DNA from 2 places in the Bacillus sp. M13(2017) genome. Region 1 is predicted to be linked to the other one. Evidence: predicted binding sites of a transcription regulator. Region 1 holds the regulator's gene; the other holds the start of a gene.
The links. The regulator LexA, encoded in region 1, represses DNA repair genes until DNA is damaged. The targets are predictions, from matches to a motif close to CGAACATATGTTCG.

Region 1 (6,142 bases):
ATGGATAAAGTAGGTACCGTGTATTGAACAGTACTAAGATAGGGAAGGAGGATGGCGCTTGAACGTTCAGTTTAAAAAAGGTGTGCTTGAACTTTGTGTATTAGCACTTGTAAAACGTAAAGATAGTTACGGTTATGAACTTGTTCAGCAAATTTCTAATAAATTTTTAATATCGGAAGGGTCAGTATACCCTTTATTACGTCGTTTGACGAAAGAAGGGTATTTTCAAACGTATTTAAAGGAATCTACGGAAGGGCCACCTCGTAAATATTATCAATTAACAGAGCAAGGGGAGACGCAATTTCATTTGTTAGTAACAGAATGGCGTGATTTTGCGAAAGGGGTACAAGAAATTATTGAAGGGGTGGAATGGGATGAGTAAAGAAGGGTTTCTTAAAGAATTATCAAGTTATCTTAGAAAGTTACCAGAGGAAGAGAGGCAAGATATTTTATTGGATTATGAAGAGCACTTTCAGTTTGGACTAGAAGAAGGGAAAACTGAATCGGAAATAATACAGGGCCTTGGTTCTCCGAAAGTAATCGCGAAAGAATTACTTGCGATGTATCGCTTTGATGAAATGAAAAAAAATCCATCGACTTCAAATGTGACAAGAGCTGTTATGGCAGCGATTGGACTTAGTTTGTTTAATTTTATTATTGTGTTAGGCCCGTTAGTCGCAATTATTGCTTTTATATTTTCTTTTTGGATCGGTGGTATTGCTAGTGTAGTAACACCATTTTTCGTTATTGGAAAAGTATTTATGGGTACTTTTATATGGTTGGATCTTTTCGTTAGTATAACGTTTGTTGGAGTAGGTTTATTGTTATGTATTATCGCTTTTTATAGTACAACGTGGTTTAAGAGATTGTGTGTACGATATGTAATATGGAACTTCAAAATGATAAAAGGAGAGTAAATGATGAAAAAACTATTTTTAATCGCTATCGCTTGTATCATTATTGGAGTAATAGGAATTTCCCAAACATATGAAAAAGCAGTACAGACTGCTGAAAAAGGCGATAAAGAAAATGTAATTAAAAACGAAACATTAAAAAATATAGAAGTTAAGTTAGATGCCGGGGATATTATTGTCCAAAAATCTCCTGACTCTTCTTTTTATGTAAAGCAATCGGGAGATGTACGTAAACAAGAGATTCGTATCGCAGAAGATGGTGACACATTAAAAGTTATTGGGGAAAGAGAAAAAGGTGCTTCATTTGATTTTTCTTTTTACGATTTTAGGTTTCAAACGTCTAAATTGACTCTCCTTGTGCCCGAACGCTCTTACCAAGATGTAAAAGTAAATTCATCTGCTGGACAAATCGAAATGAGTGATGTGAAAAGTGATAGCGTAAGTGTTAGAACACTTGCTGGAGAAGTAGAGTTGAAACAAGTAACGGCTAAGAATGTGGAGGGATCGACAAAAGCTGGTGAGGTGAACTTTAAGAAGGTATTAGGGAAAGTGACCGCAAAAACAACAAGTGGGGAAATAAATATTCAAGATCATGATTCTAAGTATAATCTAGAAGCAAGTTCAACTGCGGGAGATATAGATATTACTTTATCGGAAAAACCACAAGATGCGGTAATTACTGGGCAAAGTGCTGCGGGAGATGTAACAATTTTTAATGAAGAAAATAAAAATGTAACAATTGGAAATGGTAGTAAAAAGATTAGCGGTAAAACGGCTGCTGGAGATGTGACGATTGAAACTCGTTAATAAGAAATAGAATGCATGGAAATCTATCAAAATACAAAAAGAAGATAATTACCGTATGTAAATAAGGTAATTATCTTCTTTTTATTATTTTTAATGTAAATCACGATATACGCCAATTACTTTCCCGATAACTGACACTTGTTTTAAAATGATAGGTTCTAACGAAGAATTTTCTGGTTGTAGACGGAAATGGTCTTTTTCTTTATAGAAACGTTTAACAGTTGCTTCGTTATCTTCTGTTAAAGCGACTACAATTTCACCATTATATGCAGACTGTTGTTGGCGAACAACAACTAAATCTCCATCGAAAATACCAGCTTCAATCATACTATCTCCAGAAATACGTAACATGAACACTTGGTCTGCTCCAGCAACAATACTAGCTGGAAGTGGGAAATGTTCCTCTACGCTTTCGACCGCCGTAATTGGTAAACCAGCAGTAACTTTTCCGACAATTGGAACTTGAATAACAGATTGTGTTTCCGTATCCATTCGGTCTTCGCCTAAAATTTCAATGGCACGTGGTTTTGTTGGATCGCGTCGAATGTATCCTTTTTCTTCTAATCGTGATAAATGTCCGTGCACTGTAGAACTAGAAGCGAGGCCGACTGCTTGACCAATTTCACGTACGGAAGGTGGATATCCTTTTTCTTGTACTTTTAGCTTAATAAAGTCGAGAATGTCTTGCTGGCGTTTCGTTAACTTTTCCATGTTTTCTAACACCTCGTTTTCTTTCATTTTTCTTATTAATAAGTATAACATGTGAAAAAACATTCTACAAACATAAGTTCGAACAAATGGCGGATTTATGTTACACTATAGGGAAATAATAGGGAGAAAGAGGGGTTCAAAATGAATGCAATTATTTATGCACGTGTGAGTACAACGAAAGAAGCGCAAGAAACATCATTGTTACGTCAAAAAGATGAATTATTGCATTTAGCTGAGCGCTATCAAATGAATGTTACTAAGGTGATTGAAGAGCAGGCTAGTGGATATACAATTGAACGTGACGGTATATTAGAGGTGTTGGATACAATTCGAGACGAACAAATTGATGTGTTACTTATACAAGATGAAACGCGCCTTGGTAGAGGAAATGCGAAGATCGCATTAATGCATTGCTTACATAAAGAAGGCATAAAAGTATATACGCATACACATAATGGTGAATTACAATTATCGGATTCTGATTCGATGGTATTAGATATTATTGGTATTGTTGAAGAATATCAAAGAAAGATTCATAACTTGAAAATTAAACGAGGCATGCAACGTGCAGTAGAAAAAGGTTATCGTCCAGAAAATAATTTAAAAAATCGTCATTTAAGTGTAGGAAGAGAGAAAAAAGAAGTGCCAATTGAGGAAATTGTACGTTTGCGAAAAAGTGAACTCACGTTTGAAGAAATCGCAGCAACATTACGTGGATTTGGTCATAATGTTTCAAAGGCGACTGTACATCGTAGATATGTAGAGTATACGAAGCAATTGCTTGATAAAGAAGAGTAACTATTGTATGATAATAATCAGTTTTGATTAGAAGGGGGATTCGAGATGATTAATCACGAACTCGTTGAACGCATTAACTTCTTAGCGAAAAAAGCAAAAGCTGAAGGTTTAACTGAAGAAGAGCAACGTGAGCGTCAATCGCTACGTGAACAATATTTAAAAGGATTTCGTCAAAATATGTTAAACGAACTTAAAGGTATTAAAGTTGTTAACGAAGAAGGTACAGATGTTACACCGACGAAATTAAAAGCTTTAAAAAAGCAAGATAATGCAAAATTAAATTAAAAGATGGGCGAAGCCCATCTTTTTTATTTGTAAAAATCGTTATTTAATAACTTTCCAGTTGTTATTAACAGTTGCTTCTATCGTTTTATGTTCCAATATATAATTAGCGATAAGTTCAGACATATCTATGGGTATATCTTTTACTACCGGTTTGTTTTGAAACATAAAAAAATTTCCCCCGCCACTTGCACGATAATTATTCATTACAACGTCATATTCTTCATTCATATTAAGAGGAGCACTGTTATGCTGTAAAGATTCTACTCTTTCACCAATTGGTTTTGAAATGTTTAATACGTATGAAATCCCTTCCCACATATCATAATTATAATGTTGTGGCTTTGGTTCTATGTAGATAGGACTTACGGTGATTGATCCATCTGTTTTTAATGTGAAATAAGAAGCAGAGAGTTCAAGAGCATCTTTTATATCTGCTCCAGTTATTCTAATTACTTTTAATGTGTTTGGATAAATATAATTAGAAACGATATCACGCATTGTTACATGTTCAGGGAAACCTGGAGATGTATTATGGAACAAACTTGTACAAGAAATTGATACATTAGCTATATTCATCTGTATTTTATTTATGAATTCGATAAAAGGATGATCATGCAAACGAGTTTGCATAGCATCTGAAATTTGCATGTCCCCCTGAATGATTCCAATAGGTTGATCAAGCCACTTTTGTGTTTTCTCTTCGTAATCGGCTACCAATGAAAGTACATCTTGGTCCGCCTCAACTCCTTGTACAGATAATAATTCAGAAGAACTCTCTTTTTTCACCCATTTATGTTTTGTTTTTTCGAATGTTATTTTTACTTTTCCAACTGAGTGTCCATTGCATCCAGTCTGTAAAATTGTTACACCGTTAGCCATCGTATGAGAAATTTCTCGGTGTTGATGACCTGTTAGTAAAAGATCTATACCTTCAATTTCATGGCACATTGCATATCCTTGGTTTTCTCCTGTTAACACTTCAGTCGGTACCCCGGTTTGTAAATCTCGTTCAACTCCCCCGTGATACGCTACGACTAGTAAATCTGGTTTCTCATGTTTGCGAATGTAAGAAACCCATTCTTTTGTAGTCTTTAATGCATCTTCAAATAGTAAATCTTTAATGTGATGGGGTTGTTCCCAATTGGGAATGTAATGCGTTGTCACTCCTAAAATAGCAATTTTTATATTTGATTCAATATGTTTTATTACATATGGTTTCCCGAAATAAGGTTTTTTACTGTTTTTATCTAAAATGTTTGCTGATAGGTACGGGAAGTTCGCAGTAGTCACAGCATTATTTAATATATCCATCCCGTAATTAAATTCATGATTGCCGATAATTGCAGCGTCATACTGTAAGTAATTCGCTAATAAGGACATTGGGTTTTTTTTGTTTTTTTCGTATGTAACATAATGATAAGTAAATGGTGTGCCTTGAATAAAGTCGCCATTATCAATTAAAAGAACGTTTGTATTTTGGGAACGTTCTTTTTTTATAAGAGTAGAAATTTTAGCTAAACCAAGTTCTGCTGGGGAGTTATCTTGGTAGTGAATAGGATAAACAGTGCCATGTATATCGCTTGTTAATAAGATGTTTAAAGTTACAGTTTGATTTTGTTCCAATATGACTCACCTTTTCTATTGTTATCTTCCAATTCATCATATCAAATATGTGAAGAGAATTTTAATGTGAGTGTATAGAATGTGTAAAGATTCTGTAAATAATCAATTATTTGTAAAAATATGTGATATATTTCTTCATGTTTATGAAAGGTTATTTTATAACAATGAAAAATGGAGGCATTAACATGTTGAAAAAAGTTTTTGCAATGAGCACAACAGTTGTACTAGCAGCGGGATTATTAAGTGGCTGCGGGACGAAAGAGTCAAGTGCAAGTAAAAATGAAGATACGAAAAAAGGGTATGTACCGAAGACTTTAAATGTTCAATTTGTTCCTTCTCAAAATGCGGATACGTTAGAGGCGAAGGCAAAACCGCTTGAGAAGCTATTAAGTGATAAGTTGAATATTCCAGTAAAAGTTAGTATTTCAACGAACTACAATACAATTGTAGAAGCGATGGCATCTAAACAAGTAGATGTAGGATTTTTACCGCCAACAGCGTACGTATTAGCACATGAAAAGAAGGCTGCAAATGTAATTTTACAAGCACAACGTTTTGGAGTAGATGATGAAACGGGAGCCCCTACAAAGGATTTAGTAGACTTTTATAAATCTGAGTTTGTTGTTAAAAAAGACTCTAATATGAATAGTGTAAAAGATTTAAAAGGTAAAAAGATTGGTTATCAAGATGTAACATCATCAGCAGGGTATGTATGGCCTGCAGCTGTTCTATTAAAAGAGGGAATTGATCCGTTAAAAGATGTGAAACCTGTTACATTAAAAGGTCACGATCAGTCGCTTATTGCTCTTTTAAATGGTGACGTAGATGCGGCTGTTGTATTCCAAGATGCTCGTAATATTGTAAAAAAAGATTATCCGAATATATTTGGTCAAACGAAAATAGTGAAATTTACTGAGAAAATTCCGAACGATACAATTTCTGTACGATCTGATTTAGATGCAGAGTGGAGCAAGAAATTACAAGATGCTTTCATTGAAATTGGA
Region 2 (6,142 bases), on a different contig from region 1:
TGTTAAAATCGGACGGGTGACTTTGTGTTGTTCCCTAATGATTTCACGTATCCCATCAAATTGGGGTGTTAATGCTGCGAATGGAGCCCATTTCACCATTCCGCGCCCTTTTGGCATATTAGCGTTGTTCATAATTTGTGTCCTCCTATTAGTGTATTTCTGTATCTAGCTGTGGCGCTATTTGTATACGAAATTCCTCTTAATATGCTGTTCTTACCAAATTTAGTGCGTATTTCGTCCATTACTTTCGTTAGTTTCATTTCTTTTTCTCGTTGTATTACATTATCGAATAGTGAGATTTGTTCTTCGCCTGCATTGATTAAGTTAGTTAAAGAAACATTTATGGATCTAATGGGTTCTCCAGTGTAAAACTCGTGTAAAAAATATGTACAAATCTTATATATATCCATTGTTAAATTGGTCGGTCGGTTCATAGTGTGAGTTTTTCTGAAGCCACCAGCGGAACTTTTGCTATAACCAATGGAAAAATGGACAGTTTGAGCTAGTTTGTTTTGCCTTCGCATTCGATAACAAACTTCTTCTATATGCTCCAGTAGAATAATTGGAAACTCTTCTATAGTGTAATCACGCATAAGTATTTGGCTTTTACCAATAGAAGTCGTTGTTGGAACGTATTTTTCTGATATACGGCTAAAATCAATGCCGTTGCTATGTAAGTGTAATTCTTCGCCAATAACGCCGAAGCTTTGTTTTAAGTATTTAAGGGGATATTGTGCTAAATCTCCAATTGAATGAATTCCCTTTCGGTTTAACTTCGCTTCTGTCTTACCTGAAATCCCCCAAAACTTACTAAGTGGTCGTATTGGCCATAATTTTATGGGTACATCTTCGTACTTCCAGTATGCTATACAATCTTTAGTTTTCTTCGCTTCCACATCTAAAGCCACTTTGCTCATTAAAGGGTTAGGGCCAATTCCTATTGTGCATTCAATCCGTGTTTTCGTATAAATTTCACGTTTAAATTTCAACGCAAATTCATAGGGATCGTTAGCAAATAAATGAATACTATCCGTAATATCCATAAAAAATTCATCGATGCTGTATTGGTGAAAATCCTCAATAGGAACGTACTGCAAAGCTAGCTTTGTTATGTAATTAGAGCATTTTATGTAAGTTCCCATAATCGGATTTACAACAAGAATGTCTTTTCTGCGAGGAATCTCGTATAATCTGGCCATCTTCTTTACACCCAATGCTTTTAATGGTGGCGTGGCAGCTAGAACGATTGAACCGTTTCTACTTACATCACCGACTACTGCCAATTTTGTATACATAAGATCTAACCCCATTTTGATGCAACTTACTGAAGCGTAAAAGCTACGTAAATCAACACATAAGATGATTCTATTCGGTAAGATAGAATAGTCATACACTGTTATTCCTTCGTATATAATAAGAACGTTTGTTCTTATTATATACGAACTTGCGTTCTTTTATAAAGAGTTTTTGTTTAAAAATAATTTTTTGCATAAAGAAAAGACACTCTTATATGAGTGTCTTTCAGATATTCTGTTTGTGGGAGCAGCAATTCTAACACCAATCAACAATAAGAGGGCATAGATATATATCCTCTTACTATTGATTAAAGGTGCAAACTCAACAAGAAAAGACACTATACAGTGTCTTTTCTTGTTGAGTTCGCTTTAAGGAAAATGTAGTGATTAATCAAGGAATCTTGGATGCTTCTTGATTCATCTTAGTATAACATTAATATATAATTTTAATATATAAAAATAAAATTATATGAATTTAATTTCCTCAAATATTATTAGGATATTTTTCTATATTTAGAACTATGTTAGTAGATTGGTGAAAAGAAGCTATTATGTAGAATGATAGCTTTTTTTATAGTTATATATTGAAATTCAAATGATCGTAATAGGTGAATTGTTTGTAAAATATATACATTTATAGTTGGTTATATTACCATTATTATAAATATTGGAAAAAGAGGGTGTTAAATGTAAATGTTTTAGATGAAGATCAGAACTTCAAATAGTAAGTTTATAGTTTTGGGAGAAGAAAAGAAAAAGAAAAAATTAAATTCTGGGGGTTAATTCACATGCCCATCAACTTAAGAGACTAATTGTTCCCCAAAATGAAAAAAATGAACTGAATTTTCATAAACAACTATGGAGAGATACAATTTTCGTTTTGGGGATACTCTAAAATATTAGCTTGATAGCGATGTGGCGGTACCCCTAATAAACATTAATCAAAAAACCTTCAGTAAACCTGAAGGTCTTTTGATTAATATTTATTTTTCGGTTCATATAAGTAAAAATTGTCTTCTCCAGGAAACTTTATAACAATAACTTTTCTATTTTCCTTTTCAAATACAGTAGTAGCTCCTTCTTCATGCGTTTTTTTCCACCCTTTAGCTCTTATAGACATTAAAGGTAAATATCCAAAAGTATATTGATAATCTGCTGGCTTATCATCTTCAACATGGTTAGAAAAAATAAACACAGGAAAATCTTTAATTTTTGACTCTTTCGTCATTAAGAATGTAGAGAGAATCAGTAGTAATAAGACCCCTAGAATTATCTTTGTTTTTTTAAACTTCACAATTTATCACTCCTATTGATATTGTACTAAATATCATAATAGAAAAATATAAAAATTAGTTCATTTGGCGAGATAAACACAAAAAGTAATATGTGTTGATGTGTAGAGATAATAAAATCATATAATTTCGAACGTAGAAATAAATTAACCATCTATCGGTTAAATAGATGGTTATGGAGTGCTGACGCATCGCCATAAAGCTAAAGTTTTACACTATCCATTATGTAAAATAGACGTTATTCTTTTTGTAGAAATATACAGAAAGGATGGCGTTTTGTATGAATCTATCGATTCAGGATGAGTTTCATTTGTTCGCTAAAGAACTACAGCGATATCTATCTCCACATATTCTTCAACAACTTGCACAAGAGACAGGTTTTGTAAAACGTAAAAGTAAGTATGGTGCACGAGATTTGGCTGCTTTATGTATCTGGATTAGTCAACAGGTAGCAAGCGATTCTCTAACTCGATTATGTAGTCAGCTTTATGCAAATACAGCTACACTTATGAGTCCAGAAGGACTTAATCAACGTTTTAACCGATGCGCTGTTTTATTTCTACAGCGTGTATTTTCCCTTTTAATCAAAAGCAAACTAAACGATTCGTCTCAAATCTCAAACCAATACACCTCTTATTTTCAACGTATACGTATTTTAGATGCTACTATTTTTCAAGTACCCAATCATTTGGCTCCTATTTATCCTGGTTCAGGAGGATGTGCACAAACAGCCGGTATTAAGATTCAGCTAGAGTATGATTTACATAGTGGGAAATTCCTCAACTTTCAAATGGAACCAGGTAAAAATAATGATAAAACCTTTGGTACACAGTGTTTAGATACCTTACGCCCAGGAGATTTATGTATTCGAGATTTAGGATATTTTTCTCTAAAAGATTTAGACCAGACGGATCAACGGGGAGTATTCTATGTTTCACGTTTGAAATTAAATAATAGAGTATATGTAAAAAATGAATCTCCAGAATTCTTTCGGAATGGGACAGTAAAAAAGCAATCTTTATATGTTTTGCTTAACCTTGAAGATATTATGCATCAGATAAAACCAGAAGATACTTATGAAATTCAGAATGCCTATATTGGGCAACAAAAATTACCCTCACGAGTTGTAATATATAGACTCACATCAACTCAAATTCATAAACGTAGGAAACAACAAACTTATGTTGAGAAGAAAAAAGGAGTTACATACTCTGAAAAAAGTAAACGTTTAACAGAAATCAATGTTTATATTACCAACATCCCATGGGAAGTTGTTCCGATGGAACATATTCACGATATCTACTCGCTACGTTGGCAAATAGAGATTGTATTTAAAACATGGAAATCTCTTTTTGGTATCAATCGTTGTCATAATGTTAAGCGGGAACGTCTAGAATGTCATCTTTATGGCCAATTAATCGCTATTTTACTTTGTTCTTCAACTATGTTCAAAATGAGACAACTGCTACTACAAAAAAAGAAAAAAGAATTAAGTGAATATAAAGCTATTTACATGATTCAAGATCATCTGTATTTGGCATATGAAGCTCTACAAAAAAGTACTCAAGAAATAACAAAGGTTTTTCTCCATCTTTTTAATCTCTTACAAAAAAACGGACGGAAATCCCACCGGTATGAGAAGAAGACAGTCTTTGATATTCTGGGCATTGTATATGAGTATAGTGGTTTGAGAAGACAAAAGAAAGCTGCATAATTTTTTGAAAATAATGCCTATCTAGGTTTATTTGGCATGCACATTTTTAAGAGTGTACCTCTACTTTAAGAATTTTTTAGTCCTAATGAACGAAAGTTCATTTTGCCTATGTTCTTAAGTTGATGGGCATGGGGTTAATTCACTATGTTAAAGAAAATGATGTTTATGTTAATGGCTCTTACTCTAGTTTTTGTACCAACTCTCGCTTCAGCTGCAACTATAGAGGATGGAAAGAAATACAACGCAACACAGGAGGAATTAGAAGCTCAAGTTAAAGAATTAGAATATATTTTTTCGGTACTTATGGTAAAGGATGATAAAACAGGTAAATATGTTCTTAATAAAGAAGAATTAGCGAAATCTTCATATAACAATGAAGAAAAAGCAGCTATTATAGCTGGTGTTTATGTAATGAATGATGAAGAAATTCCATCTAATATGTACTCTAGTAACGTTTGGGAAAGATGTTGGCAGGATGCATTAGGTATTAGTAAATCATATTTTAATCAAATAAAATCGTATCTTAAGAAAGAGGATTACTGGGGAGCATTAGGAATGCTTTCGTTGCTTGGGCTACCATATAAGCCTGCGTTGTTATTTGCTTTTCCAGTAACTTGCGGGCCAGCTCCAGCTTATATTGCACCTAACCCTCATGAATAATAAGCCTGATATCTTATAAGTAAATGAACTAAAATTAGAATCTCTTTTGTGAATCTATTGATGCAAAAGAGATTCTTTTATCTTTTTAAACAAGTATTTCTGTTAAATATGAAAATATTAAGTATATTCTGTTGAAAAAAAGTAGATTTGAAGTAAGTTAAACTTTCATATGATATGCTTATTCTATACTAACTAATTTTCAGGTAAGGAGTTGATCGGTTATTACTAGTATAGAGAATATATTTAATGTTTCTGTATTCTTAATGCTTTTATCTACTTTTTGTTTTTATCTGTATTTACGAAAAATAAAAAGAGAAAGAAAGCTCACTGGTTTCGAATTTACAATGTATATCATAACACAAGTTAGTTACATTCTTTGGGGAATCTATATTATTTATATAAACTTTGGATGATTTTTTTTGTTTTATGAAAAAAATCTATTAAAAAAGGGTTTGAGATAAATATCAAACCCTTTTGACTATATATAATTATTTCACTGCTTCTTTTAATTCTTTTCCAGCTTTAAAAGCAGGTGCCTTTGAAGCGGCGATTTGCATTTCTTCACCTGTTTGTGGGTTACGTCCTGTACGTGCAGATCTTTCGCGTACTTCAAATGTACCAAATCCAAGAATCTGTACTTTCTCCCCATTTGCTAGCGCAGTTGTTATTGTATCTAAAACAGCTTGTGTTGCTGCAGCTGCATCTTTTTGTGTAAGTTCTGCTTTTTCTGCTATTACTTTTGTTAATTCTGTCTTATTCATTTTTTGCACCTCTTCATATGTAATTAGGTGACTATTATAACGTGTGTATACTTATGATGCAATTAATATTGTGCATAGAAAAAGCCCTAGCAAGAGCTAGGTGACAATTTCTGTGTGGTAGTAAGAAAGAAAATCATGTTCATCGTACAATCTATATTGTAACATCTATATTAAATGATGAAAGGTACTTATTCTAGATGTTCTACTTGTTTCCACATATTCTAAAATAAAAAATATCCCTCTAATTCATTTCATCTTAGAAGGATATTTTCAATCTTTTTCTTTTCGATTATTTAGAGTAGGTTTAGATGAATTTGTAGAAAGTGTTTGCTTTTCTATTTTATCTAATCTCTCATCTAATTTTTCAATAGCCTCTTTTGTTTCCTTCAGCTCTAATTTAATTTCTGTCAGCAAACGGAG

Region 2: a site for LexA is predicted at 1,440-1,453, ahead of CGQ22_RS18725 (Y-family DNA polymerase). Genes of this name have one in related genera too.

What each region holds. Positions count from the first base shown of each region.
Region 1 is NZ_KZ268515.1:20,277-26,418, reverse strand. It holds gene CGQ22_RS25885 (PadR family transcriptional regulator) at 59-382, shown strand; gene CGQ22_RS25880 (DUF1700 domain-containing protein) at 375-917, shown strand; gene CGQ22_RS25875 (DUF4097 family beta strand repeat-containing protein) at 918-1,721, shown strand; gene lexA (transcriptional repressor LexA) at 1,812-2,432, opposite strand; gene CGQ22_RS25865 (YneB family resolvase-like protein) at 2,574-3,230, shown strand; gene CGQ22_RS25860 (DUF896 domain-containing protein) at 3,276-3,515, shown strand; gene CGQ22_RS25855 (bifunctional metallophosphatase/5'-nucleotidase) at 3,555-5,138, opposite strand; gene CGQ22_RS25850 (phosphate/phosphite/phosphonate ABC transporter substrate-binding protein) at 5,324-6,142, shown strand, end outside.
Region 2 is NZ_KZ268507.1:81,967-88,108, reverse strand. It holds gene CGQ22_RS18730 (YolD-like family protein) at 1-132, opposite strand, end outside; gene CGQ22_RS18725 (Y-family DNA polymerase) at 129-1,394, opposite strand; gene CGQ22_RS18720 (hypothetical protein) at 2,272-2,589, opposite strand; gene CGQ22_RS18715 (IS4 family transposase) at 2,868-4,301, shown strand; gene CGQ22_RS18710 (hypothetical protein) at 4,446-4,961, shown strand; gene CGQ22_RS18705 (HU family DNA-binding protein) at 5,450-5,722, opposite strand; gene CGQ22_RS32050 (hypothetical protein) at 5,993-6,142, opposite strand, start outside.